One region of the Paenibacillus mobilis genome, then DNA from elsewhere that is predicted to be linked to it. Evidence: riboswitches for the same ligand, from Rfam matches in the RefSeq annotation. Region 1 holds a riboswitch; the other holds the start of a gene.

Evidence for each region. A riboswitch is a leader RNA that binds a small molecule or an ion and turns the genes downstream of it on or off. The one in region 1 is predicted to bind S-adenosylmethionine.
Region 2: linked by a shared signal. The riboswitch ahead of AC3ZPD_RS11800 (methionine ABC transporter ATP-binding protein) and the one ahead of metA (homoserine O-acetyltransferase MetA) in region 1 are both predicted to bind S-adenosylmethionine.

Annotation. Positions count from the first base shown of each region.
Region 1 covers NZ_JBZCMS010000012.1:61,675-77,534, reverse strand. Annotated here, with positions in the region: gene liaF (cell wall-active antibiotics response protein LiaF) at 1-76, opposite strand, end outside; gene AC3ZPD_RS19295 (hypothetical protein) at 341-574, opposite strand; gene AC3ZPD_RS19290 (3D domain-containing protein) at 666-1,310, opposite strand; gene thrS (threonine--tRNA ligase) at 1,566-3,503, opposite strand; gene AC3ZPD_RS19280 (putative sporulation protein YtxC) at 3,931-4,800, opposite strand; gene mqnC (cyclic dehypoxanthinyl futalosine synthase) at 4,996-6,153, opposite strand; gene AC3ZPD_RS19270 (aminotransferase class I/II-fold pyridoxal phosphate-dependent enzyme) at 6,310-7,497, opposite strand; gene AC3ZPD_RS19265 (PLP-dependent transferase) at 7,494-8,711, opposite strand; gene metA (homoserine O-acetyltransferase MetA) at 8,724-9,659, opposite strand; SAM riboswitch class I at 9,790-9,927, opposite strand; gene corA (magnesium/cobalt transporter CorA) at 10,717-11,652, shown strand; gene AC3ZPD_RS19250 (ABC transporter permease) at 11,823-12,782, opposite strand; gene AC3ZPD_RS19245 (HRDC domain-containing protein) at 12,911-13,933, opposite strand; gene AC3ZPD_RS19240 (DUF3055 domain-containing protein) at 14,196-14,498, shown strand; gene AC3ZPD_RS19235 (phosphodiester glycosidase family protein) at 14,567-15,667, opposite strand; gene AC3ZPD_RS19230 (5'-3' exonuclease) at 15,709-15,860, opposite strand, start outside.
Region 2 covers NZ_JBZCMS010000005.1:199,704-215,563, forward strand. Annotated here, with positions in the region: gene AC3ZPD_RS11740 (NAD(P)/FAD-dependent oxidoreductase) at 1-664, opposite strand, end outside; gene AC3ZPD_RS11745 (NAD(P)/FAD-dependent oxidoreductase) at 1,098-2,093, shown strand; gene sda (sporulation histidine kinase inhibitor Sda) at 2,290-2,433, opposite strand; gene AC3ZPD_RS11755 (YheC/YheD family protein) at 2,741-3,403, opposite strand; gene AC3ZPD_RS11760 (HesB/IscA family protein) at 4,007-4,363, opposite strand; gene mqnE (aminofutalosine synthase MqnE) at 4,689-5,795, shown strand; gene AC3ZPD_RS11770 (NAD(P)/FAD-dependent oxidoreductase) at 5,886-6,947, shown strand; gene AC3ZPD_RS11775 (YuzB family protein) at 7,009-7,269, opposite strand; gene AC3ZPD_RS11780 (NifU family protein) at 7,356-7,601, shown strand; gene AC3ZPD_RS11785 (SDR family oxidoreductase) at 7,671-8,459, opposite strand; gene AC3ZPD_RS11790 (MetQ/NlpA family ABC transporter substrate-binding protein) at 8,676-9,536, opposite strand; gene AC3ZPD_RS11795 (methionine ABC transporter permease) at 9,606-10,274, opposite strand; gene AC3ZPD_RS11800 (methionine ABC transporter ATP-binding protein) at 10,277-11,374, opposite strand; SAM riboswitch class I at 11,569-11,687, opposite strand; gene AC3ZPD_RS11805 (Cthe_2314 family HEPN domain-containing protein) at 11,804-12,529, opposite strand; gene AC3ZPD_RS11810 (UbiD family decarboxylase) at 12,602-14,383, opposite strand; gene AC3ZPD_RS11815 (COX15/CtaA family protein) at 14,597-15,526, opposite strand; gene AC3ZPD_RS11820 (thioredoxin family protein) at 15,705-15,860, opposite strand, start outside.

The DNA.
Region 1 (15,860 bases):
TGCTCAAGCTTATATATCCGAGCATATTGAGGAGAATCAGCACGCCCGCGGCCAGCAGCAACAGCCCACCAAACATTCTGCCAGTCCATCCTCTAAACATGTTTATCCCTCGTCTTCCCTTTACTTGTTTGATTATGGTTTTAGTTTACCGGACTTGCAGCAGGCTGCATAGCGGCGGCAGATTGAACCGCTATCGGTCTCAAGACCGATTTGGCTGTCAATATCCGGCATGGCTTCGGGAACGGAAGGAGGGCCATTATGTAATTTTTCTTAATAAGATGATAGAAAAAACAAAGAAGATGCCGCCACGGGGCATCTTCTATTGTCCGGCTTTTCAGCCTTATTTGGTTTGTTTTTGACCTTTTGCTTTTTGCACTTTCTTTTTCACCGGCTGACTGCTCAAATCCGCGAATTCTTCGTCGAATTTTTCATTCGGTGTTTTGAAGCCTGTGCTTTTAGCCATACCCGCGCCACCGGCAGATTTTACTTTTTGTTGAACAGGGCTGCTGCCCAATTCTGCGAATTCTGCGTCGTATTTCTCGTTCGGTGTTTTGTAGCCTGGGTTTTTAGCCATTGGTAAAGCACCTCCGATATAATTTTGGCTGCCTGAAAGACTAGCCGAAATGTATTATGCGGAGCTTTAAATGCTGCTATACAGGTAAACTTTAGATGGAATTTTCCCAATTAGGGTCCATCAAATCCTCATTCACTTCAATGGATTCGCCGAATTTTTGAAGCATCTGCTCGGTCAATTTTCCGCTGCCCCATTTAATGACGCGGACGTTGACCTTCTTTTTGCCCCATTCCTTAAACACCTGCTTGGTCGTGGAAAAATAAAGATCCACATGGTTGCCCTTGATCGCACCGCCTTTATCCGCTACAACCCCGTAGCCGTATCCGGGAATATAAAGGATCGTTCCGAGCGGAAAGACGCTCAAATCGGCGGCAATCGTGGAAAGCGAAGCTTTATCCCGTCTGACCTTGACTCCCGAATACGTAATTCCGTATTGCGGATGGTTCGGGCGCTTGCCCGTAGATTCATATCCGGCTGTATAACCCGTTGCGAGCACCGTAACCACTTCAGCCTGTTTCGGCTGAACACGGCGTTTCTGCAGCCCGGCTACGGATTGGACCACTTTTCCCGCATCGGCCATCGCTTTTCCAATAACGATTCCAGCTTCCCGTACGGCTTCATGCTCAGGGTTCAATCCGGTGGATGAGTCAAAAGACGAAGCGTTTCTATCAAAATCCCTGGTTTCATAGTCGCTGTACGTATAATAAGGATCATCCTGATCCAGACCGAACCCCATAACGGCAAAGCTGCTTAAATCCAAGTCAAAAATGTTAACCGCCACGTCGCTGTACCGGTTTTGGTTGAATGAAAAAGAACCGAACGCGGCTGCGGTATCCTTGCCTTCAAAACTATTAAAAACCAATCCCAATGCTATCAAAATCAAAATCAGTTTTTTCCAAAATTTAAAATGGCGCATGTGAAATCCTCCCCCTTAATCGCAAGGATGTCCACATACGCCAAATTTTATACGCTAACCGAATCTATGAAAATCTTAAATCGTATGGCTGCGAATCTCTTCCTGCAGCAGCTGCAGGGCATCCGCCAACGATTTTGCGCCGATATCGCCTTCGCCGCGTTTACGCACGGAGACGGTCCCTTCGTTCATTTCGTTTTCACCGACAATAAACATGTACGGAGCTTTTTCGAGCTGGCCTTCACGGATCTTGTAGCCCAGCTTTTCATTGCGGAGATCGGCTTCTACGCGGATGCCCGCTTCCTGAAGTTTTTCGGTAACTTCCTTCGCATAAGCTTCGAAAGCCCCGGATACTGGAATCACCTTCGCCTGGACTGGAGACAACCAAAGCGGAAGCGCGCCCGCAAAGTTCTCCAGCAGGAATGCCGTCATACGCTCCATCGTGGAGATAATGCCGCGGTGAATAACGACTGGGCGGTGCTTCTGGCCGTCGTCGCCCACATATTCGAGCTCGAAGCGCTGCGGCAGAAGGAAGTCCAGCTGGCAAGTGGACAATGTTTCTTCTTTGCCGAGTGCGGTTTTGATTTGGACGTCCAGCTTAGGACCGTAGAATGCGGCTTCGCCTTCCGCTTCAAAAAACGGAATATCCAGCGATTCCACAACCTCGCGCAGCATACGCTGGGACATTTCCCACATCTCGTCGTCAGGGAAATATTTCTCCGTATCCGCCGGATCACGGTAGGACAACCGGAAGCGGTATTCCTTAATGCCAAAGTCTTCGTAAACGCGCTGAATCAGCTGGATTACACGCGAGAATTCCTCTTTGATCTGGTCCGGACGGCAGAAAATATGGGCATCGTTCAGCGTCATGGAACGAACGCGGTGCAGGCCGGTCAAGGCGCCGGACATTTCATAACGGTGCATCAGGCCAAGCTCGCCAATCCGGATCGGCAGGTCGCGGTAGCTGTGCATTTCGCTTTTGTAGACCATCATGTGGTGCGGGCAGTTCATCGGGCGAAGCACGAAACTTTCGTTGTCGAGCTCCATGACCGGAAACATATCCTCCTGATAATGCTCCCAGTGTCCGGATGTTTTATACAGGTCCACGTTCCCCATCACCGGGGTGTAAACGTGCTGGTAACCCAAACGTTCCTCGAGATCCACGATGTAACGCTCCAAAGTCCGGCGCAGCTTCGCGCCGTTCGGCAGCCAGATCGGCAGTCCTTGGCCGACAAGGTTGGAGAAGGTAAAGATTTTCAGGTCCTTGCCGAGCTTGCGGTGGTCGCGTTTCTTCGCTTCTTCGAGCAGGCGGAGATGCTCATCCAGGTCCGCTTTTTTAATAAAAGCGGTGCCATATACCCGCTGCAGCATTTTATTGTCGCTGTTGCCGCGCCAGTAAGCGCCGGCCACGCTCAGCAGCTTGAACACTTTGATTTTGCCGGTCGACGGAACATGAGGCCCGCGGCAAAGATCAAAAAACTCGCCTTGATCGTAAATGGACAACACGCTGTCCTCAGGCAGATCGCGGATCAGCTCCAGCTTATACGGATCACCCAGCTCTGTGAAAATAGCCAGCGCTTCTTCCCGGCTCACTTCGCGGCGGGTGATCGGCAGATTTTCGCCAATGATCCGTTCCATTTCCTTCTCGATCTTCTGGAGATCCTCAGGATTCAGGGGATGCTCAAGATCCATGTCATAATAAAAGCCGTCTTCAATAACAGGCCCGATCCCAAGTTTGACTTCCTTGTTGCCGTACAGCCGTTTTACGGCTTGCGCCAGCAAATGGGCTGTACTATGTCGCATCATTTCAAGGCCATCCTTGGAGTCCAAGGTTACCAGTTCCACCAAAGCTCCGTCTACGACAGGCGTGTTCAGGTCCACCAGTTTTCCGTCCAGCTTGCCGCCTACGGCGTTTTTGCGCAGGCCGCTGCTGATCGAAGCCGCTACATCTTCCAAAGTGCTGCCTTCCGCGTACTCTCTGACTGAGCCGTCAGGCAATTTGATTGATACTGCCATGCTGTCTCCTCCTGTTTCAATAGTTCTTGATATAATGTTCGGAAGCGGAGAACAAATCAAAAAACACCCGCCCCCGGAAAGGGACGAGTGTTATACCCGTGGTTCCACCCTAATTCAGCCAGTCCATCCGCTCATAATCGTTATACGATTATAAGTAGCGGTTTCGGCCCTTCATTAAGCCATTCATAACGGGAATGGTTCCGGCAATGCCTACTTCGCTTCTTCCCTCTTGTAAAAAGAAGGGCAGCCGTTCAGAAATGCAGCTCCAAAGGGGTAAATCAAACCGGAGGTCCGGAGGAAATTGCAGCCTGTCGTTCCCTCTCTCTGTACGGCTCCATGACATCTGATTCGTGTCTTTGTCTTCGCTGTTCGTTTTGAAATTCTGCAAATATTATAAGCTTTATTTTAAAAGCGCGTCAAGCCCTGATCAATCGCTGCAGAGCTGAGCCCGCTCCCCAAATATTTCCTGGATGGTTACAATCATCCGCAGCTCCGGCTCCTGCGTGTGAATCATGATCCGGGCCGGAGAGAGCGAAATCAGCGAGCTAACCACCGCATCCTCCATTTGGAGCTCCAGATCCGCCATTTTGACGGTAATGCCGTCGTCATAGGGAAGCGGGCTCAGCGGATGCATCTGATCGTCCAGCAGCTCAAATTCCATGCCTTCCACGTGCTTCAAATGAATGACCGGGATCCGGATATCCTGAAATTGGACAAAATATTTCAGCAGTCCAATAAACTCCTCGTATTGCTTGTCCAGTAAATATTCATCCACGGCCAAATCCAGCGCATCCTTTAATTCATCTTCATACGCCGGCATCCGGAACGAAAGCCAGCCGTCAATATCAACGGTTCCGGAAGCCATAAGCTCCTCCAGAAAAGCGCTGTAGATCTCCGCCACTCTCCGCTCGCGGCCCTTCATGTGCACTTCGTATTCCGATAATCCATCCAAAATCTGCAAAGCAATGCCAACGATCATCGGCACATCCTCATGTTTATGTAGGGAATAATGTTTGCCCAGCCATTTTCTCAGCAGGACAGGTTCTTTATCCCGCAAAACATGCTCCGTGACCAGCTCGGCCGCTTTTGATTTTAACCCCTTCACCGTTCTCGGCGGCAAGGCAGGATTACTGCTCATACACTCTACGTTAACTCTGCGGTGAGTGTAACCAAACCGGAAATAAACGGCGTTATTTCGTCCATGACTCAATTTTTCGCTTTCCGCCTGAAACGTCTTGCATAATTGTTCGGCAGCCAAACGGGAATCAACCGATGTGGTAATGGTAAATAACTGCATCTTATCGCCCCTTCCTCGAGTCCTCCAAACAAGTATATGGCGACGATGGGGCATGTATACAAATCGGGACTATGTAATGGATGGAAGCTGCCGGCGGCCAAAAAAAAGCCCCGTTTGGCGGGGGCTTCGGCGCAAGTCATATGCAATAATTGCCATTAAAAAATTATAAGAATTGGATTGATTAGATTAGATGAATTAGTTCTGCATAATAAAGTCATTTTCTACTTTCGCATTCACATCATCAAACACGCGCAAAATATCGTAACGCGTATTGCGCTGTGCCGGAATTTTGCCGGCCTGACGGATAATATCCAGCGTAGACGAAATATTAACCTTATGGGTTGCTCCTGCCGAGGAAACAACGTTTTCTTCGATCATCGTGCTGCCGAAGTCGTCGCAGCCGTACTGCAGGGAAAGCTTGCCGATTTCCGGCCCCATCGTTACCCAGGAGGACTGGAAGTGTTTGATGTTATCCAGCACGATCCGGCTGATTGCAACAGTTTTCAAATATTCTTCAGGCGTTTGGCGCTCCAGCTTCAGGTTGGTGTTATCCGGCTGGAAGGTCCAAGGAATGAAAGCCAGGAACCCTTCGGATTTGTAGCCGTTTTGAATGCATTCGTCCTGGGCGTCGCGCACCCGCATCAGGTGAAGCGCACGTTCCTCCATGCTTTCACCGAGGCCAATAACCATCGTAGCCGTCGTATTCATGCCGATTTTGTGAGCCGTCTTCATGACGTCCATCCAATCCGTCCAGGAGCCTTTAAGCCGGCTGATTTTCCGGCGGGTCCGATCATCGAGGATTTCAGCTCCGCCGCCGGGAAGGGAATCCAGTCCCGCTTCATGAATCTGGCGGATCACTTCCTCCAGCGACAAGCCGTCCGAAACGACCTTCATCTTCTGGATCTCGGCCGGAGAGAAGGAGTGCATCGTAATGTCCGGGAATCTTTTCTTAATATTGCGCAGCAAATCCGTATAATAGCTGAAAGGCAGGTTCGGGTTGGTACCGCCCTGCATCAGAATTTCCGTACCGCCTACGTCAATGGTTTCCTGTATCTTCTGAAAAATCGTCTCGTCCGACAGTACGTATCCTTCATCGGATCCCGGTCTGCGGTAAAAAGCACAGAAACGGCAGTACACGTCGCAAACGTTGGTATAATTGACATTACGACCGATAACAAATGTCGTAATCTTCTCAGGGTAACGTCTTTCCATCAAAATGTTGGCCGTGTGGCCCATTTTCTCAATTTCGTTAGACTCAAACAAAGCGGTTGCTTCCTCAAGCGTTACGCGTTCCCCGCGCAAGGCTTTCTCAAGGATAAAATCAATAGCCACTTTGAAGCAGCCCCCTTCCATTTATAAACTTTCAGGCGTTCTGGATCGTCACTCGGGGCGTTCCTTTCTTTCATCCTAACATACTAGCCTAAAGAAAAGAAGCACCCGGATAGCCGGATGCGGGAAAATTGTGAAAAATGTCTCATTCAGTTCACATATTTAAAAATTGACTTATTCTTACGCAAGCGCCTGTTCCAGGTCTGCGATTAAATCTTCTATATTTTCGAGTCCGACGGAGAAGCGCAGCAGGCCGTCCGTAATGCCCCGTTCCAAACGAACCTCGGCCGGCATTGAGGCATGCGACATCATCGCCGGGTAAGATAAAATACTCTCCACCGCGCCAAGACTTACGGCCACGATCGGCAGCTTGACGGCATTCAGCACGCGTTTGGCACGTTCGCCGGAGCCTACGTCAAAGGAGATCACCGCGCCGTAACCGGTCGACTGCTGCTCTTGAATTTCGCGGCCCGGATGATGTTTCAGCCCCGGGTAGAAGACCGCATCGATATCGCTGCGTCCGTTCAGCCAATCCGCCAGCTTGCGGGCGCTGATTTCACTGTGCGCCATCCGGGCGGACAAGGTTTTCATGCCGCGCATCAGCAGCCAGGAATCCTGGACGCCAAGCACGGTGCCTAGCCCGTTTTGCAAATATTTTAACTGCCGTCCGAGCGTTTCATTGGCCGTTACAGCCAGCCCGGCCAGCACGTCGCTGTGCCCGCCGAGAAATTTAGTCGCGCTGTGCAGAACGATGTCTATGCCAAGCTCGATCGGACGCTGATAATAAGGCGTCATAAAGGTGTTGTCCACCATGCTGATCAGTCCCTGTTCCTTGGACCAAGCGGCAAGGGCTGCGATATCCGTAATTTTCAGCGTCGGATTGGAAGGCGTTTCGATATAAATGCCTTTGGTATTCGGACGCAGCGCCGCTTTTACCTCATCGACGTTTGTCATATCCACAAAAGAAGCCTCCAGCCCGAACCGGTTTAAAATACCGGTTAACAGGCGGTAGGTTCCGCCATAAACATCTTCGGTAACGATGAGATGGTCGCCTGCGGAGAACATCATAAACGCTGCGGAGATTGCCGCCATGCCGCTCGGAAAAGCGTATCCGTTCGTGCCGCCTTCAAGCAGCGCGATGTAATCTTCAAGCGCCTGCCGGGTTGGGTTGCCCGACCGGGTGTAGTCATGCTGGGGAGGATTAAAAATATCCTCATGATGAAACGTCGAAGCCTGATACAACGGAACGCTGGAAGCGCCCGTAGCCGCGTCCACTTCCGCTCCAAAATGAAGCAGTTTCGTATCAAAGCTCAGTTCCGGCTGTTTCTGCTCAACGCCCAGACTGCCGCTGCCGTTTGGTTTACTCATGATTGGCGTCCCCCTTCCACTTCTGCTCGTGCCGCTTCAAGCGCCTGGGCTAGGTCCGCAATCAAATCGTCCGGATGTTCGATGCCGACCGAGAATCGCAGCAGACGGTCGTCGACACCAACCGCTTCGCGAATCTCCAGCGGGATGTCGGCATGGGTTTGCACGGCCGGATAAGTCAGCAGCGATTCCACGCCGCCAAGGCTTTCCGCGAAAGCGATCAGGTTTAAATGGCGCAAAATCGGCTCGACGTACCGGGCATCCGTTACTTTAAAAGAGAAAATTCCCGTATTGCCGGAGGACTGCCGGTTCTGAAGCTCATGTCCCGGATGGGACGGCAGCGCCGGATAAAACACTTCCGCAATCTGCGGGTGAGTGCTTAGGAAGGTCGCGATCGCCGTCGCATTGCTCTCATGCCGCTCCATGCGGAGCGCCAGCGTTTTCATGCCCCTCATCAGCTGATAGCTGTCGTTCGGGCTCAATACGGCCCCGATGGAGTTGTGCAGGAAGGCAATTTCCTCAGACAGCTTCTCGCCTTTGGAGACGATCAGTCCCGCAAGCACATCGTTGTGTCCGCCCAAATATTTCGTAGCGCTGTGTACTACGATGTCCGCGCCTAATTCGATAGGACGCTGGAAATAAGGGGTCAGAAGCGTATTGTCCACAATCGTCAGCAGCCCATGCAGGCGTCCCCATGCGGAAACAGCGGCGATATCCGTAACCATCATCAGCGGGTTGGTAGGCGTTTCAATAAAAACGGCTTTCGTGTTCGGACGGCGGGACGCTTCCAGCGCGTCCAGATCATTGGTGTCCACGTACGTGGCCGTAATGCCGTAACGGGAGAGAATTTTTTCAAACAACCGGTATGTTCCTCCGTACAAATCCAGAGACACGATCAGGTGATCACCGGAGCTAAACAGCATAAAAAGGGTCTGGAGCGCCGCCATCCCCGAGCTGCAGGCAAAACCGGCATCGCCGGATTCCAGGTCGGCAGCCGCTTTTTCCAATACGGCCCGGGTCGGATTTTTAGTACGCGTATAATCAAAACCCGTGCTTTGTCCAAGCCGAGGATGGCGATATGCCGTCGCCTGGTAAATCGGATAAGTAACGGCCCCGGTTACCGGCTCCTCCATGGAGCCGATTTGCGCCAGCCTGCTTTCGATTCTAAGTTTCCCGTTCGGGCTGCCTGCCTTGTTTTCCGCTTGATGTTCTGCCATGTCTGCTTCCCCCTAAATGTGATATTCGTAACTGACTTCGGTATCGATATCGAAAGGCGTTTCCTGGTACACGTAGTAATTCAGCCAATTGGCAAACAAGAGGTTTGCATGGGCCCGCCAGGACGATCTTGGCGTTTGAGTCGGGTCGTTTTTCGGAAAATAGTTCACCGGAAGCGCCACGTCCATCCCTTTGGCGACATCTCGCTCATACTCCCATTTTAGCGAACAGGGATCATATTCCGGATGGCCGGCCACAAAAATCTGTTTCCCGTCCTTCGTTGCCGCAATATACACGCCCGCTTCGTCGGATTCGGACAAAACGTCAAGTTCTTTAATTTTAACAAGATCCGATTTTAAGACCTCGGTATGGCGGGAATGCGGAACAAAAAACTGTTCGTCAAAACCCCGCAGAAGTTTGGTGTTCGGAATGTTGATGTGATGCGCGAACACACCGAAACACTTCTCCGGCAGCGAAACCTTCGGCACGCCGAAATGATGGTACAGCCCCGCCTGGGCGGCCCAACAAATATGCATGGTTGAAGTGACGTGCGTTTCGGTCCAGTCGAAAATTTCCTGAATTTCGTTCCAGTAATTGACGTCCTCGTATTCCAGCTGCTCCACCGGAGCACCGGTAATGATCATGCCGTCAAACCGGAGATGCTTCACTTCGCTGAACGTCTTATAGAACTGCTTCAGATGTTCGACTGAAGTATTTTTGGAAGTATGCGAGCTGGGATGCAGCAGCACGAATTCCACCTGAAGGGGCGTATTCGCCAGCAGGCGCAGAAGCTGCTCCTCCGCTGTCTCTTTGGTCGGCATCAGATTTAAAATGGCGATCCGCAGCGGACGGATATCCTGATGGAACGCCTGGCTTTCATCCATCACGAAAATATTTTCGTTCGCCAGCACTTCTTTGGCCGGCAATGAATCGGGTACCTTAATCGGCATAGCTGTTCAATCCTCCTCTGCATGGTTCGAGCGGCAATCTTAATCTTATGGAAGAAAGACGGGCCATATAGCAAAAATGACCTCCCTCTTAAATCGAGAAAGGTCATATCATGTCATAGTGTATGCGCCTCTCTCATCTCTCAGAGACTTCCGGGATTCGCTGCCTTAAGCAAACGCTCCAAAAGTTCCGCAAGAATTAGCACCGTGCGATCGCTCGCCGGTTGCCGGGTTTCATCGGGCCAGTCCCTCCACCTACTCTTGATAAGAAAAAACATCGGTCGGCAGCTGTAAATGAACAAACTGCCTTATTCAGTTTTTATAAGAATTTGCCTCGCTCAGATGAGCAATAATTCGTTAAAAACTTAACTTATATGCTCATTATACATAACCTGCGGCAATAGGCAAGAGCCCATACACAAATTTATTTGCGGAGCAAATTCCTGTCACAAACAACCCGTGTAAATAGATCCAGGTCGATTCCACTTAGAAAAAGCTTGCTTGCTGCTTCGGCTGCAGCAGGCTTTTTTTCTTTTTCCCCCTCTTCTCTTGAATAGCGGAAAAATAAACATACGTCTTCGCTGATTGGGTCATCCTAAAATAACTTCTTTCCTCAGGGAACCACAAATGAAAGTAGTAAAAACCGGTTATGTTAATCTTTGACCATTTTCAAAATTTTTCATTTTAAAATATCGGCCAAGTTGCTTTTCAAGGATGACCCAACCCAAAAAATGACCCGCCAACTCGGCACCTTCAGCAGTTTATTGCCATATGCTGCCCTATAGCTCCGGCAAGCAGGATTTCGCTTGAAAATTTTCATAACCCGGCGTTATACTAGACAAGTGCAAAAAGTCTGGATTGAAGAAGAGGTGAACCGGTAATGGAAGGCGACTCTAGTCCGCAGAGCAAATCCCCAAGGGCAATTACAACCGCACAGGATCTTTTCGGCAGAATGCTCACGGAAGTAGGGGGTTCTTTCGTTTACCGGCATTTTATTCAATGCTGTCTAAATTAGCCGGCTGCTGAAGCTCCTGTGTTGAACCACAAAGGAGTGAATCAGATGAAAATTCGCCATGTGAACGCAGGCGTTTTCACGATCGTGGAGAGCCTTGAGGAAACACTGGCGGCACCGGCTGAAGGTTTTTACTGGATCGATGCCGACACGGAAGATTTGGAGCTGCTTCAGCCCGTATTTGGGCTGCATGATCTCGCGGTGGAAGACTGTCTGAGCGAAGAGGAGCAGCGGCCAAAGATTGAAATTTACGAAAGCCATTATTTTATCGTGGTTAACAGCATCCGTTTTGATGATGAGGAAATTTTTCTCCGGGCACTAAACGTGTTTCTGGGCCGTCATTTCATTATTACGGTTACGAAACAGAAGCTGAACGAGCTGCGCGCCATTAAACCTATCTTATGGGAGCAGGAAGTCAGCGAGCCGGACCGTTTTCTTTATTTGCTCATTGACCTTGTTGTCGACAATTATTTTCTGGTTGGCGACCGGATCGAGGATAAAATCGAGAAGCTGGAAGAAGACATCCTCGTTCATACCAAACGCTCTCATTTGAATGAAATTATCGGATTGCGAAGCGAAATTTTGTGGTTGAAGAAAATGCTCGGTCCGCAAAAGGAAGTCATCAACGTCCTTAATAAAAAAGACCTGCGCCTGATCGACGATCAGCTGCAGAAATATTTCAGCGATATTTACGAAAATGCGGTCAAAATCTCCGAGAACTTTGATACGTTCCGAGAGCTGATGGGCAACTTACGAGAAGCTTACCAGTCGAGTATCGCCAACCGGGCAAACGAAATCATGCGCGTATTTACAGCCATTACGACGATTTTTATCCCGCTGACGCTCATCACCGGCATCTACGGAATGAACTTCGACAATATGCCTGAGGTGCATACGGAATACGGGTATTTTATCGTGCTGGGCATCATGCTGACGTTAGGCCTCGGGATGTTTTACCTGTTCCGGAAAAAAGACTGGATCTGAAAACATAGCATTTATCCTTATATGTCAGGGCAAGGGCGAAGCCGGCCCCGGAAATCATCCGGAGTCTGGATTTCGCCCTTGTTTTTTTTGGGATCTTATAGCTTTCAATTACTGCCGCAAATACAAGTCCTCTTGGAGCTAATTTCATTTTTCATACTATCCTTTAACCCTCACTCAGCTTTGGTGAGCTTCACGCGGGGATCCGACATTTTGTACAACAGGTCTGCCACAAAATTGGCTACCACGACAAAGACGGAAACAATCAGAATGCTGATAAGCAATACGGGAAGATTTCTGGACCGGGCCGAACGTACGACCAAGGTTCCAAGGCCATCCCAGTTAAATACATTTTCAACAACGGCCGAACCCGATATCAGGACCGGTAAATCCATAGTGATAATGGTGATCACAGGGATTAACGCGACTCTGAACGCATGATGATAAGTCACCTTTCTTTCGGATACGCCTTTGGCACGGGCGGTCATCAGAAATTGGGAGGGAAGCACCTCCACCATGCTGGTACGAACCATTTTTAAATAATAGGCAACCAGGCCAATCGTGATCGTCGCTACGGGAAGAACCATGTGATACAGCAGATCGCTCAACTCTCCCACTTTGGACGGCGTGTGCATGCTGCTCGGCGGTAACCAGAATAATTTAAAAGCAAATAAGTCCTGCAACCAGTGCCCCAGCACAAATATCGGGATGCAATAACCCACCAGGCTCAGAATAAGGCCCAGTTTATCGGATAGTCCATCCTGTCTTGCAGCATTGTATATTCCCCACGGCACCGCTATGATTAAAGCGAAGATAAATGCCGATCCGAGCAGGATCGAACTGTTCCGGACATATTCCCAAATGTAGCTGTTGATTGGAGAGTTCTCATAATCAAGTCCAAAGTTGCCATGCAGGAGTTCCTTCACCCACCGGATATATTGCTGATAGATAGGAAGATCCAGTCCGAATAAATGTTTCTGCTCCTTTGCAAAATTGAGTTGTTCTTCCGTCATCCCTATGCTCTGCACCCAGTAACTCCCCGGCATAAGCCGCATCGCACAAAAACAAATGCTCATGACAATAAATAATACAATCAAAGAATGAATGCTGCGGCGGATGAGATAAACCCACATTGGAATCCTCCTGGTTGGAAATTATTTTTTCCATTCTACCATAGAAGATTTGTTTGAATATTATCAAATAAATTAATAATGGTTATTAGTATTTGATTTCAGCGTTCTGAACGATGGAACGTCAAGGTTTATATCGCTTTTTCCTGATCTGTTCTTGACCGTTGCCCTTCCCGGCGGTAGCGGATCCGGACCAGACGCAGCCATTCATACCGGCGTTCCAGTTCACCGTTCCCCTGCTGCATCGCCTCAGACCCGTATACCTTCTGCATAACCGGCTTCAGCAGCGTGTCCCCCAATTCCAGGTAGGCCTTCCAAATCGTCGTCTGCTCTTCAAGCGGCAGCCCGGACAATTCCTGTTCGACCAGCGCCTCCGTATCGTAACCTTCCTTCTCGAGCTGTTCCAGCTGTTCAATGGTGTCTCGGCGGGACAAGCCCGTTGTCTCCTGAATCTGTTCAAGGTTATATCCCTGCCGAATGCCCGTTAAAAGCTGCTTCCGCAGTCCGGAGCGTTCCATTTCGGCTTTAAAACGGAATTCCTTCTGTTTATAAGTCCAGGACCGGAAGGTTTCGTCGTCCAGCTCCTGTTCCACCCAATCCAAAGGGAAAGACCAATCCCGCTCTGCTTTAGCTGTAATCGCGAGCATTTCCTCCCCATATTCGGAAGCCTTGACTTCCCCTACCCCCGGCAGCTGGACCAGTTCATCGATCGTTTTCGGCAAAAAAGCGCTGAGCAGCCGGAGCAATCGGTTGCTGGCAATCAGATAAGGGGCCCTGCTTGCAGCCGCCGCTTTCTGCCGGCGCCAGGACGCCAGCTCCGCGTATATTTCCTCGCTGCCGTTCACCTCGCTGTAGCAGTAGAGCTTTTGCGTCGACATCCCTTTCGGACCTTCGTCTTCGTGAAAAATCCCGCTGATCACCGGCCGGAATCCGTCCGCCAGTTTTACGGCCAGCTGATAACGGTAGTGGCTGAGCATTTCGGACCAGGATTCCCCTTCATACCAAATGTGTCCTTTTGTACCTGCTGGGTTTTCTTCATCCCAGCCGATCCGCCAGATGCCGTCCTCCTCGCCGATCCAGACCTGGGCCGAATCCTCGTGGTTGTCCCTTTTCTGCTGCTTTCTCTCCAAACTGTTCAAAAACACGATACGCATATGCCGCACCTCCTTAAATTCAGCATACGTTCCGTGGAACGCGTTATCAGAAAACACAAATAGCACCCCTCCTGCATGCAAGAGAGGTGCTTCCCCGATAGACGTATACTGTTGTTAACTATAATACCATAATTTGTATGACAGTCAATAGAATGGAATCAGAGAAAAGCACACGTTTTCCGAAAGCGCTTTTTTCGATATAATATAAATATGTATGCCCGCTTTATAATCGCGGGGGTTACCGCCCAAAGGAGGATTCACCATGACTTTGCCCGAACATGATCTTGATTTTCTGTCCGACGGCACCGAGCAGACCTCGACCCGGTTTGTCACCTTTATCGGTCACTCTATGAAACGTTTTGATTTGGCTGTTACGACTACAAACCGCTTTTACGGAAAAAAACTCGTCATTGACCTGCAAAACGGTAAAACGGCCATTCTTGGCTCCGACGACCTTGAGCAGGAAGGTTACCTGGCTTCCATTTACGGACTCACCGAGGAGGAAGAAGCCGAGCTCGGCAGCTTTCTGCACCAGGTGCTGGGGGAACCCCATTTTACGGACTGACGGCCCGAAACAAAAGCCTGCATTCCCCAGCCACGAAACGCCCAACCACAAGGAGTTCTCCGCCTTGCCTATTTACCGACCTGGCTGCCGAACACAAGCGTGTTGCTGAGCAGCCGCCCCGCCGGGGTCAACATTTTGCTGCCGCCGTACAAAGCTGAAGAAGCTCCCCCGTCTAAATTCATCGCTTGTTTCGCTCCCAGAGCCTTCATCACCGAAGCCCATTGCGGCATCGTTGCCCCGTTTACCGTTGCCAGCAAAACAGAACCGTCAGGCATAATCGCAATGCCGCTGCGGGCTGCTGAGCCACTCAGAATTTTCGGGTCGTTAAACCCTTCCGCTTTCGCATTCAGCGTGACCTTACCGTCCGTAACGAGCCGCGGCCCGGCCCCAACTGCCGTCTGCACGCCGGACCAGTCCACGCTTTTGCCAGCCTGGTTGGTATAGGACACCTTCCACTGCACCGTGCCGCCTAATGTGAAACGGTCTGCCATCTTTTTTTCCGTACCGTTAAAAACGATAACATAGCCTTGCTTCGGAATGGCCGCATTGGTGTTCGTCCCTTTATGCGTCACCTTGCCGCCCTCTACGGTCACGGCGATGCCGCCGCTGAATCCAACCTTCGTCCCCCGGTCCGGCGTAAACAAAATGCTGCTGTTAGCGCCCGCATCCGGCGTACGGTTCATAAAGGTGGCATACCAGCTGAGCGTTTTGCCGCCGCTTCCGGTCACTTTGCCTGTAAGGGAGGGGCGCAGCGTATCCATAAGGGCCGTGCCGTCCTGTCGGAAGCCGATCGTCGTTCCATAACGGCCGATATGGGCGATCTGCCCTTTGAGAATCAACGTGCCATAAGGATCGGCCGGACCGCCATAGGCGTTAAAAAAAGCGCCGTTAACAGCGGCTTCGGCTTTATAGCTTTTAATAATCGAAGCAAAAGCCTCCGTCTGCCCGACCTGATGTTGGGCCAGCCCGACCGTTACCGGAGTTCCTTTAGGAATCCGGACGGTGCGCACAGTATAACTTTTGCCCGACACTTTAACCGTTTTGACTGCGGCCTGGATCGTGCCGGCTGCTTCAGCCGGACGGAGGTCCGGCGCCGCCGACATCAGCAGCAGCAAAACGGCAGCCGATAAAAAGCCGAGTTTTAAGCTTTTTCGCCCCTTGTCGGACATTCGGAGTCTTTTGGAGATCAAAGACGTTAAGAACCGCGATATCAAAGCGCCTCGACTCCCATCCAGGAACAGATGCTTTTCATCTCCAGCTCTTCGAATTTGGCTACGACTACAGGATGATTAAGCTCCCAGCGGCAGGCCTCCAGGTCGCACTCCAGTTCGATGTTGCAGCGGATCGACGCCAAATCCCTGG
Region 2 (15,860 bases), on a different contig from region 1:
TCTCAAGCACGTTGATGGCGTGCTCCACCAACTCGGGGTCAAAGCCGGGCAACGCGCTTGGTGCGGCTTCTATATTATAAATATGAACCTTCGACGGTTCGACGTCGTTTTCGCGGCAGAGCCGCGGAATCCGGTCTGCCAGCTCGGCGACAAATTCAATGCCGCTGAAGCCCGCTCCCCCGACTACGAAATTCAGCCGTTCCTTGCGGGTTTCATCCGTTTTGTACAAAGCAAACTGATATTCGATATGCTGGCGGATCATCCGTACCGAATTAATGCTTCTTATCGTGAAAGCGTGTTCTTCCATACCCGGTATGCCAAACGTCTCCGGTTCACCGCCAAGCGCAATGACCAGATAATCGTAGGACAAGGTCCCGTCCTCCAGGATCACCTTCCGGTCGGACAGCCTTACTTCACGCACGGTAGATTTAACCAGATCGATTTTGAATTCATCAATCAGCTTGGAAATCGGCACACGGGTGTGCTCAATCGAATCGGTACCGGCAGCCGGCATATGTAAATGAGTCGTAAAATAGTGATAGTCATGTCTGTTCACGAGCGTTACGTCCGCTTCGTTGTAGTTAAGTTCCTTCTGTAATCGTTGTGCGGTCAAAATCCCTCCGTAACCTGCACCCAAGATTACAATCTTAGGAATGGTGCTCATGTTGGTTTTGACTCCTTCCGGCAACTCCTGCTTTATTTGTCTTTTGGTAAATTTGTAAGTGCATCACAAAAAAATTGTGAAACTTCACACTTGAATTTTGCCCTGTTCCTTTGCGGATCCAGCCTATTTCATCGAAAACGAAGACTTCGAGCCGATTCGACCCTTTTTACACGTCCCCAAGCCGGAAAATCCAGCCAAAAACACGTTAAAATTCCTTCAAAATAGCGGATATACGGGTAAGTTCCATTGCATTCTAAAGGGAAGCTTACAAAAGATCAAGTCTTATTTTCCCCTGTAATTAATGGGGCTCCCTGCCGGGAAAAGTACTGAAAAATTCATGAAAAAGACGAAAATTTGCAATCTATACCCCTCGGATTATAATACAATAGACCTGATTATATTATTTGTTTTGAAGGAGTGAATACTCGTGTCCATGCCTGAAAATAGCGGTGATTTCACTGATTTGTTAATCATAGGCGGAGGACCTGCCGGCATGTTCGCCGCTTTTTACGGCGGCATGCGCCAAGCCTCCGTCAAGCTGATCGAAAGCATGCCTCAGCTTGGAGGCCAGCTGGCCGCCCTATATCCGGAGAAGCACATTTATGACGTGGCGGGTTTCCCTAAGGTTACCGCCCAGGAGCTCGTCAATAACCTGAACGAGCAGCTGAAGCTGTTTAATCCTGAAATACGTCTCGAAGAAAAAGTACTGCATGTGGAGAAAAAAGAGGAACGCCACTTTGTAGTAACTACGGACAAAGGCGTGCATCACGCCAAAGCGGTCATTATCACAGCAGGCGTAGGCGCTTTTGAACCACGCCGTCTTGAGCTCGAGGGCGCGTCCCGTTTCGAAGGCGTTAACCTGCATTACTTCATCAGCGATTTAAACCAGTTCCGCGGCCGTAAAGTGCTGGTCAGCGGCGGCGGGGACTCGGCCGTAGACTGGGCGCTGATGCTGGAGCCGATTGCGGAGCAGGTTACGCTCATTCACCGGAGAGACAAGTTCCGCGCTCACGAGCACAGCGTCGAGAACCTCTACGCATCCGGCGTCAACGTCATTACGCCAACGGAAATCACCGCCTTAAACGGAACGGACCGGATTGAATCCGTAACCCTCTCGGATATCAAAACGAAAGAAACGCAGGAACTTGAAGTCGACGACGTGATCGTAAACTTCGGTTTTGTTTCTTCCCTCGGTCCAATTGCCGAATGGGGCATTGAAATCAATAGCAGCTCGATCGTGGTAGATCCGCGAATGGAAACCTCGATTCCCGGCATTTTTGCGGCTGGCGACATCACCACCTACCCGGGCAAGCTGAAGCTAATCGCGGTTGGTTTCGGCGAAGCGCCGACAGCCGTCAACAACGCCAAGGTTTATATCGATCCTGAAGCTAAATTATCCCCTGGGCACAGCAGCAATATGAAACTGTAAATCAGCTTCAAACATAATAAGTTATACAAAAAGGGTATCCCGATGAAGGACCGCTTGCCGATCCGTCTCCTCAGGATACCCTATTATTTATGCTCCGCCTTATTAACGGACGCTGCATGCAAAACCGGACTTCATTATTAAAAAAATAAAAATAATAAAAGCAAATCAGGCATACTGCGGCAACTAACGGCATAGTTTAATGAATAAGTGGGTTGGTTTCCACATTCAGCTCGCGCTTGTGAATTTCCGCCAACAGCAGTGCAATGAATTCCCTCTCCAATTGGAGTTCGGTCGCCATCCGATAGGAATCCAGCAGCATCTCATCTGTTAACAGCGCCATTTTTAACACTCCCTTTCCTTTTTTTCCCTATCATAGCAAGAATCAATATACAGAACAAGTGTTCCGTTATCCACAAACCCTTGTGGAAATCCTGTGAATAATTTGTTGGTAAACCTCGAATCTCCTCAAAATACATTGAGGATTATGTGGATAAAAGTTATTCACAGGTTTGTACGCCCCTTTTGCCGCCAAAAAAATTTATTTTTGAGCGGCTATTTGAGCGTCTGTTCGATGTTCCAATTGTCAAAGATTTACCCACAACACATAAAAATAAACGGAATTAACAGGATTCTTTCTTAATTCTTTCCTACTGCGGACGTGTATTGACTTCAAAGATCCATATCTTGCCGTTCACGTCAACGCCATAATCAAAACCCAATTCACCGATTCCGGGAAAAGCGTTCTCGAGCACCTGGATGCTCGTGTTGGTGATATTCCGCATCTCCTTGCGTTTGAGGGCTGCCTTCTTTCTGGAAAAACAGCGGCTAAGGCCTTCCCTGGCAGTCAGCATATAACCGCCTTTGCAGAGGTTCGTAACAAACAGGCCATGCCGTGCCAGCCTGCCTACCATAGACCGGTATTCCCAGCCATCCCCGACTTTGACGACCTTGACGCGGTAATCAATAGGCCGGCCTGAAATGCGGGCTAACCGGATTCCCTGCTGAATCAAATACTTGCGTTTCACTTTCGCCTTGCCAAGACCGGCAAATAAGGCGTCGAATGAGCGATATACCTTTTTCATGGTTCCTTTTGTGAAGCTGTAGGTTCTGCCGTTCCACTCCACTTTAATAACCCCGTAACCGCCTCCACCGCGGACAGGCTTAATGACGACCATGCCGTATCGGTGCAGCATGTCGCTTAAGCTTCCTGAATCATATAATCGGGTTTGCGGAATGTGTCCGGCAATGGCGGGTTCCGCCAGCAGAGCTTCAGTCTTTAGCCACTTGTCAGCAAGCTGTCTTCCTGGCATATAAAACCTCCCCTTTCTGTAATCCACACAGGGCATGGTTATATATACTCGAGACAGCATAATTTCTCTTGGATGATTGTCCACGGCTTTCCGCCTGATTTTTAGGAGAGATGTTTAGTAGGTCAATATAAAATTAAGCGGGGTACACAAAAAGGCCTTTGATCAATACGCCTGAATAACGCCAATAACGCCTTGTTTCAATGTGCCCGATCAAAGGGTAAACTAGGGTGGCAGGTATGGCAACATTTTTATAAGTGAATCCGGCATAGAAGGAACGGATGTTAGATTAGATAAAGAAACATATCTATTACAGTATTTGTTCCAAAAAGCATTATATCCTATCCTTTTATGATTGAAAATAAGGATTTACGCATAAAATTGAATAGTTTTGAAAATTTTTTTCTTAACATTTAAAGATTATTGGGCTTAAAGGCATAAATTCCCCTTGTGGAATCAGGGCTTTGTTCGGAATTCATCCGGAATCAAGTGCGGCCTGCAAACTTTTCACCAATAAAAAAAGCCTCCCCCGCCGGAATATTGCTTACTTCCTTCGGGAGAAGCCTGTTGGGTACAGCTAACATCTAGCGTTATAAATATTGCTTTCTATTCGCAAACCTCGGGACGGCCTTCCTCGTCTCTCATCTTGAAGGACTGGCCGCAGCCGCAGGAGGCAATGGCATTCGGATTTTCGATCGTGAACCCGCCAGCCATGCCGGATTCTTCAAAATCGATTTTGAGGCCGTTCAGGTACCGCAAATCGCTTTTCTCCACGACTACCTTTAATCCGGATACTTCCATAAAAACGTCTCGATCGGTTTCCTGGTCATCAAACCCCATCGCATAGGAAAAACCGCTGCAGCCTCCGGGATTGACGCCCAGGCGCAGAAACAGATCGGGATTTTCCTGTTCAGCCAAAGTATTCTTGATTCTATCTAGGGCGTTATCGCTAATATTAATCATAAGTTGAACCTCCTTTACCTTACTATTCTCAGTATACGCCTTCTTGCGCCGGGTCTCAACCAAAACGAATACCTATATAAAAATTCACATATACATGCTTATAGCTCTAATTTTATGTAATATTACGCGTTTTTTCCCGGTTGTTCCCGAAATTTCGTCCCTTAACTGTTATTGCCCCTGTAGGAACAGAGGTTTATAATAGGACGAGTGATAATTGTCGGAATTTTGTCATGCCCTAAATTTAAGGCAATATATTTTTCTTGAATGATCTGTTCATTATTTCACAATAAACGGTTCAGAGAGACTTAGGAATGGAGGAAATCGTATGTCCGTTGTTGCACTCCCTCATCAGGATCAAAAGATGGCTGAAATTATTGAAAAAGTCAAAAACGGGGTAAGATTATCTTTAGAAGACGGGGTTTATCTTTATGAAAGCGACGATCTGCTGACCATCGGCCAGCTCGCCAATGAAGTAAATCTTAGAAAGAACGGAAGAAAGGTTTATTTTATTGAGAATATGAGCTTGTACTTCACCAATGTTTGCGAATCCTACTGCGCCTTCTGCAACTTCCGCAAGGATCAGGGCGAAGAAGGTTCTTATACGTTGTCCGGCCAGGAAATGATCGAATACGTGGAGCAGCACATCCATCCCGGCGTGCGCGAATTTCATATCGTAGGCGGCCACAACAATCATGTTCCTTTCCAATATTATGTGGATTCTTTAAAAGCTTTAAACGAACGTTTCCCTGAAGTCACGCTCAAAGCGTATACGGCTGCGGAAATTGAATTTTTCAGCCGGCTCAGCGGGCTCAGCATCAAGGAAGTGCTGCAGGAGCTGCAGAAAGCCGGATTAAAGACGTTAACCGGCGGCGGCGCGGAAATTCTTTCCGATCAATACCGCCAGAAGATGAAAGTCGACAAAGCCAACGTCGATCAATACCTGGATGTTCATCGTACGGCTCACAAGCTGGGGATGAAAACCCATACGACCATGCTGTACGGATCGATTGAATCCCATGAAGACCGGGTCCGCCACATGATCCAGATTCGCGAGCTTCAGGATGAAACCAACGGTTTTATGGTGTTTATCCCGCTCTCTATGCAGCCTAAAAACAAAAACGCCAGCATCATGCGCCGCAACTCGGCTTACGAGGATTTAAAAACGATCGCCATCAGCCGCCTGATGCTTGATAATATCGACCATATTAAAGCTTACTTCATTAATATCGGCACGCAGCTTACCCAGGTGGCCCTCAGCTTCGGCGCTTCGGACGTTCACGGAACGATCCTGAAGGAACGCATCAGCCACGCAGCAGGTGCCGTAACGCCTGAAGGAATGACCCGCAAAGAGCTGATCTGGCTGATCAAAGGCGCCGGCCGCATTCCGGTGGAAAGAGATACCTTCTATAACGAAATCGAAGTTTATGAATAATGAAGGAGCAATCCTTTTTAAACAATAGTCAGAGTTTAATTTAGCAGGCCGGGTAGGAGATCCGGCAAAATGAAGGGGACTCATTATACTATGAAACATTTCGTAATTCTTGGGGGCGGGTATGGCGGCGTTACTGTGGCCAACCACCTTTTTAAAGGCAATATTCCAAGCGACGTGCAGGTTACCCTGGTGGACCGCATGCCGTTCCAAAGCATGAAAACCGAATACTACGCGCTTGCCGCCGGCACATCATCTGATTATGAACTGCGTGTTCCATTCCCGGAGCATGAAGGACTCCAAATTAAATACGGAGAAGTGTCTTCCGTTGATTTGGAGAACCGGCAGGTGATTTTTGCGGCAGCGGATCCGCTTCCTTACGATCAGCTGGTCATCGCACTGGGCTGTACGGACCGTTTTCACGGCATTCCGGGCGCTCAGGAGGTATCCTCTACGATTCAAACGTTCTCGGCGACCCGTGAAACTTACCGCAGAATCAACGATCTTAAACCATACGGAAACGTTCATATCGTGGGCGGGGGCCTCAGCGGCGTTGAAGTAGCTGCCGAAGTCCGCGAAAGCCGGCCGGACCTCAACATTACCATTCTGGACCGCGGACCGCGCGTGCTGTCCGCTTTCCCGGAAACCTTATCCCGCTATGTGGCCAAGTGGTTCCATGAACATGGCGTGGATACCCGCTCGCATATCTCCATTACTTCGCTTGAACCGGGCATCATCCACAACGGCTCCGAGGAGATTTTGTCCGACGTCACCATCTGGACCGCCGGCATCCAGCCGGTGGAGCTGGTGCAAAAGCTGGATGTGGCCAAAGATCCTTCGGGACGGGTTTTACTCAATGAATACCATCAGATCCCGGAGTATCCGGAAGTGTTCGTTTGCGGCGACTGCGCAAGCCTGCCGTTTGCTCCAAGCGCACAGGCCGCTGAAGGCCAAGGCGAACAGATCGCGCATGTGGCGTTGGCGCAGTGGCGCGGAGAAACGCCGAAGCTTTCCTCGATCAAGCTGAAAGGGACGCTCGGGTCCCTCGGCAAAAAAGCCGGCTTTGGATTGATGGGCAAACGTTATGTGACCGGACGGGTACCGCGTATCCTGAAAAGCGGGGTACTCTGGAAATCCAAACGTCATCTCGGTTAACAGCAAAAAACCTCCGGCTTATGGCCGGAGGTTTTATTTTTCCTTTTATTTCAATATCCGATTAATCAAGATCAAAATCCAGCGCATTCCACGCTTCCATCTCTTTGATTTTGTCCATAATAAGCACGTAAAGCTGATCTGCGCTTTCCGCCTCCACAACTTCGCCATTGACCAAGGCGTAAGGAGCCGAAGCGCATAACCCGCAGTTATTCAGGCAGCCGTATTCAATGACATCATAATCCGGGTTTTCCTCCAGCTTCTCCATCACTTCGTCGGTTCCGAAATGCATGTTGCTGGCGCAAAATTCAATGATGGGTCTCATGCTGTTATTTCCCTCACTTTATCACCATTTTAATTTAGTATAATTTGTACTATAATAACATTATGTTCTGAAAGGAGTTGATATCAATGAGCACAAATGCACAAGATACATTGTACGATGAAGTGCTGGAGGTTCTCGACAAATTGCGTCCGTTCCTGCAGCGCGATGGCGGCGACGTTGAACTGGTAGACGTTGAGGACGGCATTGTTAAGCTGAAATTGATGGGTGCCTGCGGCAGCTGCCCAAGCTCCACGATCACGCTTAAAGCCGGTATCGAACGCGCCCTGTTCGAAGAAGTCGAAGGCGTACAAGAGGTCGTACAGGTATTCTAATTTTTATAGAAAAGTCTTGGTGTTCCTTGCGGAATGCCAAGACTTTTTGTTTTTTTGCCACGGTTCGGTTCAGGCATCGCTTGCAGGCGAATGATTGATTAAAGGCCGGATCGGGTCCAGTCCCCCCGAAACATCCATGATGTTTCCCGTAATGAAATCGGAGTCCCTCTGGCAGAGAAAAGCGATGACCCGGGCCACGTCCTCCCCGCTCCCCGGCCTTCCGCGCGGCGTTTCGCCGTCTTGAAGCCCGCAGACCTCGGCGATGGATTTCTCTTTATTATCCCCTCGGATATCTCCCGGACATACCATATTCACCGTAATACCATGAGGCGCTTCTTCAACGGCCAGCGTTTTGGTGAAGGAGACCAGCCCTGTCTTGGCTGCCGCATAAACGGAGCGGTGCGGCCAGGCTCTCGATTCGGCGGCATGTCCGAAGCCAAAATGAATGATTCGGCCCCATCCTTTTCTGCGCATCCCTTCCAGCACCAAATGATCCAGCAGCATCGTGCCGGTCAGATTGCCTTCGATCAGCGACAGGATTTCAGGCCACCCGTAATCCGAAAAAAGCTTGCGCTCCCGGATGAACGGCCCGGCATTGTTGACAAGAATATCGACCCCGCCCAACTTCCGCTGTACGGTCTCAACCAAATTTATAATATCATGACGTTTGGAAATGTCGCCTTTCACGGAAATGCACCGCACGCCAAGCTGACGGATCTGCTGCTCAAGCTCCCTGGCTTCCCGTTCGCTGTGGACATAATTCAGCGCGATGTCATAGCCCTGCTCCGCCAAAGCCAGCGCCGTGCGTTTTCCCAGGCCTTTTGCGCTGCCTGTGATAAGAGCAATCTTAGCGTCCAACTTCCAACCTCCTCGGCGTTTACCTACTTGCTTCCCAATTCTTATAGTATAAAAGATAACCCTGCTCTCCACAACCGCGAAGGCCTCTTCGCTGGGTGCAGAGACTCCAAATTGCCGGTACACCCATAAAAAAACGGCTTTCCCCGGTCCGGGGACCAAAGGGAAAGCCGCTTTGCCGGCTGCAGGCGTCTGTCCTGCGCAAGCCGTTATTTTTTCTTAAAACGCAGGAACAACCGCGCCTTGATATTTGTCTTCAATAAACTTTTTCACGTCGTCGGAAGTCAGTGCTTTGGCCAGCTTCTGGATGGCGTCGGAGTCTTTGTTGTCCGGACGGGCTACCAGCAGGTTCGTGTATGGGGAGTCCTTGTCTTCAATGAACAACGCGTCTTTGGTCGGAACCAGATTGGCTTCCAGCGCGTAGTTCGTGTTGATCAGCGCCAGGTCCACCTCGTCCAGCGTACGCGGCAGCATGGCGGCATCCAGCTCTTTGAACTTGAGGTTTTTCGGGTTGGATACGATGTCGGCTTTGGTGGCTTCGATGCCTGCGCCGTCTTTCAGCGTGATCAGGCCGTTTTGGGCCAGCAGCAGCAGCGCGCGTCCGCCGTTGGTCGCGTCGTTCGGAATCGCTACGGTTGCGCCGTCAGGAATTTCGTCTACCGTTTTATATTTGTGGGAATAAGCGCCAAACGGCTCCACATGGACGCCGACGACGCCGACCAAATCGGTGCCGAGCTGTTTGTTCTGATCGTCCAGGTAAGGCTGGTGCTGGAAGTAGTTGGCGTCCAAAGTTTTGTCGGCCAGCTCTTTGTTTGGCAGTACATAATCCGTAAATTCTTTGATCTCAAGGTCGATGCCTTCCGCAGCCAACGCCGGTTTGATGTGCTCCAGAATTTCGGCGTGCGGCACGGCCGTTGCGCCTACTACCAGTTTGACCGGCTCTGCGGAAGCGGCTGCCGAAGTTTGGGGTGCAGCCGACGCATCCGAAGCGGATGAAGCGTTGTTTTTGTTGTTGCTGCCGCAGGCGGCGAGGACGGCCACCATCATAAGCGTAAGCAAAACAAGCGAAATTTTTCTCATACTGAATACCCTCCATTTGAATAATAAATTTTGAATAAGGATAAGTGCCTGTATCTATGTTTGGTTTCCTTATTTCCTTGTAAAATGACGCACCAGCCGGTCACCGGCCATCTGCAGAATTTGCACCAGCACGATCATAAACAGCACCGCGATGATCATGACTTCTTTCTCATACCGGTAATAACCGAACCGGATGGCCAGATCGCCAAGCCCGCCTCCGCCGACCATGCCGGACATCGCCGTATAGGACACAAGCGTAACCGCCGTGATCGTCGCGCCGGCAATCAAACCCGGCAGCGATTCCGGCAGCAGCACCCGCCGCACGACCTGCCCGGTCGAGGCGCCCATCGCGTAGGCGGCTTCGATGACGCCGCGGTCGACCTCGCGCAGGCTGGTCTCCACCAGTCGGGCGAAGAAAGGCGCAGCGCCGATGACCAGCGGCGGAATCGTCCCGGTAACGCCCAGCGTTGTGCCTACAATTAGCTTGGTTAAAGGCAGCAAGGAGATCAGCAGGATTACAAACGGAACGGATCTTAAAATGTTGACGATAAAAGAAATTACAGCGTATACCGAGTTGATGACCCGGTTATTCGAACGGGCCGTCATGTAAAGAAGGATGCCAAGCGGCAATCCGATCACGATCGTGAAGAGGAGCGAATACCCCAGCATCGCCAACGTGTCGTAGGATGCCTGCCTCATTTCATTCCAGTCAATTTGCGAAAAATCCAACCCCCACATACCTAGCCCAACACCTCCACATCAAATTGCCGTTCCCGCAGCTTGGAAACCGCCAGCCCAATGGACTCCGGCGTTCCGGAAAAACTTACGGTCAGCTGGCTGTAAGGAACGTCTTTGATCGTGGAAACCGTGCCCTGCAGGATCGCAAAATGCACGCCGGTGCTGAGCACCACCTCCGACAAGTCCGTGCCGTAGGTATTTTCGCCCAGACAGGTAATCCGGTAGACCGTTCCGCTTGTTGGCGAAAGACCGGCCGCTCCGGACGTTTGCTGCACCCCCGAGCCGGAAAAACCCGACACCCGGACCTCCGGGAGCCCTTCTTCGGCTGATTCGGCCGGAACGGCTGAAGCCCCGCCGCTGCCGGTCCCATCCCGGCCTATAAATTCTTTCGTGACCGCATGTTTCGGCTTCAGAAACACCTCTGAAACCGATCCCTGCTCCACGATGCCCCCGGCATGGATAACGGCTACCCGGTCGCAAATGCTTTGAATGACCTGCATTTCATGCGTGATCAGCAGAATGGTGAGCCCCAGCTTGCGGTTAATGTCCAGCAGCAGCTTCAAAATGGAATCGGTCGTCTGCGGATCCAGCGCCGAAGTCGCCTCATCGCAGAGCAGCACGTCCGGATCGCTGGCCAGCGCCCGGGCGATGCCGACCCGCTGCTTCTGCCCGCCGGAGAGCTGGGCCGGATATTTTCCGCTGTGCGCCTCAAGCCCGACCAGGCTCAGCAGCTCCTCCACCTTGCTCTTCACCTTCGCTTTGTCCGACCCGGCAAGCCTGAGCGGGAAAGCGATGTTGTCATACACGGTAGCCGAGGACAGCAGGTTGAAGTGCTGAAAAATCATGCCGATGCGGCGGCGCTGCAGCTGCAGCTCTCTTTTTCCGAGAGCCGTAAGGTTTCTGCCTCCGACCCACACCTCGCCGCCGGTAGGGCGTTCCAGCAGATTAATGCAGCGGATCAGCGTGCTTTTCCCCGCGCCGGAATGGCCGATTACGCCGAAGATTTCGCCTTTATCCACGGTCAGGTTCAATCCGGACAACGCCGTTGTGGTTTTGGATTTGGAACCGTAGACCTTTGTAAGATTTTTGAGTTCAATCATGTTATTAGTCCAGCTCTCTTTCACAAAATTCATTAAGCCGATCGTTTTTATCGGGATATAAAACGAACAAAACCCCCGTTCCGCTCTATTTCCCCTAATTTAAGGAAGCAGGAACCCGATCCTTATTTTCCTATATCAGCAAAAAGAGCCCCGAGCAGATGCTCAGGGCCCTCACAATCTTCAAAGATCAGACCTTCTCATCTGCCAGAATGCCGCGCATTCTGAGGAATTAGCACCATGACATCCAAATGTACGCATTTGAATCGGTTGCTGGGCTTCATCGGGCCTTTCCCTCCGCCTCTCTTGATAAGAAATATTCAACTTGGATTAAGTGTTACGAATAGATGATAGAATTTAGTATAGTAAGTCTAACATCATTTGTCAAAGAAAATTTTCAGCCTGTTTCTGGAAACCTTTGCAGGGTTGCTTTCATGCCTTCGTTTGGACTTCCTGCTGCTGAAATAACCGGTTGATATACGAAAATACCGCAATCAGCGATTTACACGCCATTTCATACCCCAGCCACAGGTCCTTCATATACCGGTCGAGGTCCTCCAGTTCGATTTTGCCGTGAAGCGTCTGATGCCTCTGCCACAAATCGTCCTGCATTTCCATGTTCATGAAGTGAATCTCCGTATTTCTCCGCTTCCGCAGCACGGATATCGGTTCCTTGTAAGCCTCTCTCAGCTCATCCAGCTCTTTCCCCAAATCGGTATGTACCTTCAAATAAGGAAACTGCCGGAGCACAGTGAAATAGGAATAATGCGGCTTCACCTTCTCCGTATGCAGCGCAAAAAAGTCGTCGAGCACGCAGCCCAGCTTATCAAGCAGAGAAAACAGCCGGATAAACCCGTCCTTATAAAAATAAACGTACCTGGCGTAATCGCTTTTCTCCATCGGATCCATATCCTCGATAAAGTCCGTTTTCACCTTTTCCCGGAAAAAGCCGGCCGCAAATGCGCTTTGCTCCAGCTCGTCGATAGAAGAGATCAGCCCCCGCGTCAAAATCTCCATTTTCCGGTAATCATGGGTAGGATCCTGGCTGCGTCCGATTTCCCGTTCGGCCAGCTGAACGGTTTTGACCATGGCGTCTACCGCATCCGCGATCAGACCTTCATTCTCGCGCGGAGGTTCTCCGAGTAAAGTGCGCAGCATAGTCTTCCCTCCTCTTGGTGATCGTATCGCTAAAGAATGGAATTCAGCCCGGTTAAGCGGGTCTCTAACTTATTACCCCTGAAAATACGCTTTCCAACGCTCGTCCACCAGCTTGACGATATCCTCGCGCGGATTCAGCTCGTCCGGATATCCCGGCTTCATGCGGGCATCGATGACAAGCGGCAGGCTGTAAGCCAGATGGTGCTGACGCACCTCAGCCTGGGAATAAATATCCGTAGCCGGGTTAAAACGCGTGAACACGGTCCACAGAAACTTGTTGGTGCTCGAAGCGACCGTCTCTGCGTCATCCACCAGCACGACCAGCGGCCACGAGGTTCCGCGCTCCCGCAGCCTTCCGAGCACTCTGGCCGCCAGCTCCGGCTCCCGTTCATAGGATGCCCCGGAAACGACAAGACAACCCTTATGATAAGGAGCAATATGGTCGATTTCCGCAATGTCCCCTTCGTTGTATTCCGCAGGCAGATCACGCACCGGGCCGCCGACGCCGATCAGGATCGCTTTGCTGCCGTGATTCAGCCTCTTGCCGGTGTAGTCGAGCGTATCATGAGACGTATTGTTGAAGATAAACAGATCGGTCGACGGATTAAACCGCTCCAGCACCGTTTCCAGCAGCTTGCGGAAATCCGCCAGATCCAGATGGATATCCGTCAGCATCAGGAATTTGGTCAAAGACAGCTGGCCCTGACCCAGAATGGAGAAGCCGGCCACCAGCGCTTCGCGCGAATACCGCTCCTTGACGATCGCGGAAGCGAGCGAATGGTGCCCCGTCTCGCCATAAGTCCATACGGTGTGCACGGACGGCATGACAAGCGGAAAAGCCGGCGACAGCAGCTTCTGGAGGAAGTCTCCCAGATAATAATCCTCCTGCCGCGGTTTGCCGACGATCGTGGCCGGGTAGATGGCATCCTTGCGGTGCCACATATGTTTAACATTCAGCACGGGGAAATCATGCTGCAGCGAATAATAACCGTAATGGTCGCCGAAAGGACCTTCCGGACGGCGTTCATGCGGCGGCACCGAGCCATGGATCGCAAATTCGACTTCGGCCGGGATGCGGTGCCCGCCAAGCGGATTTTCCGCCATCGGCAGACGTTCGCCCATCACAAACGAAGTCATCAGCAGCTCGGGCAGATGCTCCGGCAGCGGCGCGATCGCCGAAGCGATCAGGGCCGGCGGACCGCCGATCAGAATCGTCACCGGGAGGGCTTGGTTCAGCTTCTCCGCTTCATGGTAATGGAAACCCCCGCCCTTATGGATCTGCCAGTGAATGCCGGTCGTCTGGTCGTCATAGAGCTGGATGCGGTACATCCCGAGGTTGTGGTCGCCGGCTTTGAGCGGATTTTCCGTATAGACAAGCGGCAGCGTAATAAACGGCCCGCCGTCTTCCTGCCAACTGGTCACTTTGGGCAGAACGGCCAACGGATTTTCCGTCCGGCAAGCCTGAAGAATCGGCGCCTCCCCTTTGGGAACCGTCTTCGGAATCGTGCCCCAGCCCATCTTGATAGCGTCCCAAATTAATCCCCGTTCATTCCAGACCGCTTTCGGCGTAGGCGGCATCAGCTTGTCCAAAGCGCCGACCAGCCGGTTAGCAAGCTGCTCCGGTTTAGGTCCAAACGCCATGTCCACGCGTCTCTCCGTTCCGAACAAATTCGTCGCCACCGGAAACGGCGTGCCTTTCACGTTCGTAAACAGGAGCGCCGGGCCTCCTTCCTCAATCACTCTGCGGTGAATTTCAGCCAGCTCCAAATACGGATCAACCGGCGCATCGATGATCGCCAAGTCGTTTTCCTTGCGCAGCGCTTCGATCCACTGGCGTAAATTTTTGTAACTCAATCGGTTTCCCTCCCAGGTGTATTCGTCCTCTTGAATGCTACTCCCAACTATATCATATTTTTTCGCGATTTCTGCAAAATTCTCCGCTGCTGCCCGGCCTTCGGCCCCTCCCTCCCCTTGCCGGAAAAAGAAAGCAGGCCCGCAAGCGGCAAACCGCCTTCGGGCCTGTATAAAGAGAACCATTGCGCGCTTTCCAAGGCGCTCCGGCGGCGGTTATCTGCCGTTCCGGCTGAGCAGCGAGGTCCGGACAGCCATGTAACACAGCAGGCCAAACAACACCTCGATGATCAGAATGTGGGAAATCGACGTAAACAAATACCAGTTGTAATCGTTCACGGTATAAGTCACCGAAATGCCCGCAAAAATCTGCAGCACGATCAGGATGATCGAAGCCAGTCCGAGTCCGCGGACCTCGCGGTTGCCCGACTTGTTGCGGTAGGCGAAATGAGCCAATATCGCTATAAGCACGAACAGCAAGGCCGCAGCCGAACGGTGCATGAACTGAATGCCTTCTCCGCCCGTCAGCGGCGGAATCCATTTTCCGTTGCACAGCGGAAACCCGTAACAGGCGCCCGCAGAATCCGTATGGGTCACGTATGCCCCCGTGTAGACTACGATGTAAGTATAGATAGCCGTAAAAATGCTCAAATTGCGCAATCCTTTGGATACCTTGCGCGGCGGTTCGGCGGGAATCATCGCCTCCTGTTTATCCTGCTCCCTGATGCCTAGCGACAGCATAACGGAGCTTGCAAAAGAGATCAGGGCAAACCCGAGATGCAGGGCCATAATCGGTGCGGACTGGGTAAAAACAACGGCCAAAGCGCCCATGGCCGCTTGAATCACTACAAACAATAAAGCCAGGAAAGCATAAATACGAAGGTCCAAGCGGTTTCTGCGCCAGATCATAAAAGCCACAAAAGCGGCAAGCGCCAAAATCCCGGCCAGGCCGCTCACCCCGCGGTGCGAATATTCAATAATCGACGCAAGCGTATGCGCGGGCACGAATTTGCCGTTGCACAGCGGAAACTGGCTGCCGCAGCCGAGTCCGGATTCTGTTTTGGTGACGACGCCGCCGCCAAAGGTAGCCAGGAATACGAACAACGTGGCCGCGTAAGCCAGCCATTTCAACTGTTTGGTTGTCATTCTATCACCTGCAATATGATTTTAGTAAAAGCTTTGCCAACCGAATTCATTTCATACCGGAAATGGATTCAATTCCATTTTCATTATACCGGATGGCAAAGCCTGTATCACAAGCGACATGTGACAAAATGTCCAACACTATCAAAATCCAGGCCCGTTTGACCCTTTGCTGTGATATTTACGCTTGAGTTTTGAGCGTTTCGTTCACGGCGACGGCCTTGTTTAGAAAATCCTCGATCTCCGCGCGGGATTTGCGCAGCTTGTTCACATAACGGATCAGCTCTTTACCGTTCGAATAAGCGATAAAACTCGGGATTCCCAAAATGTTCTGCTC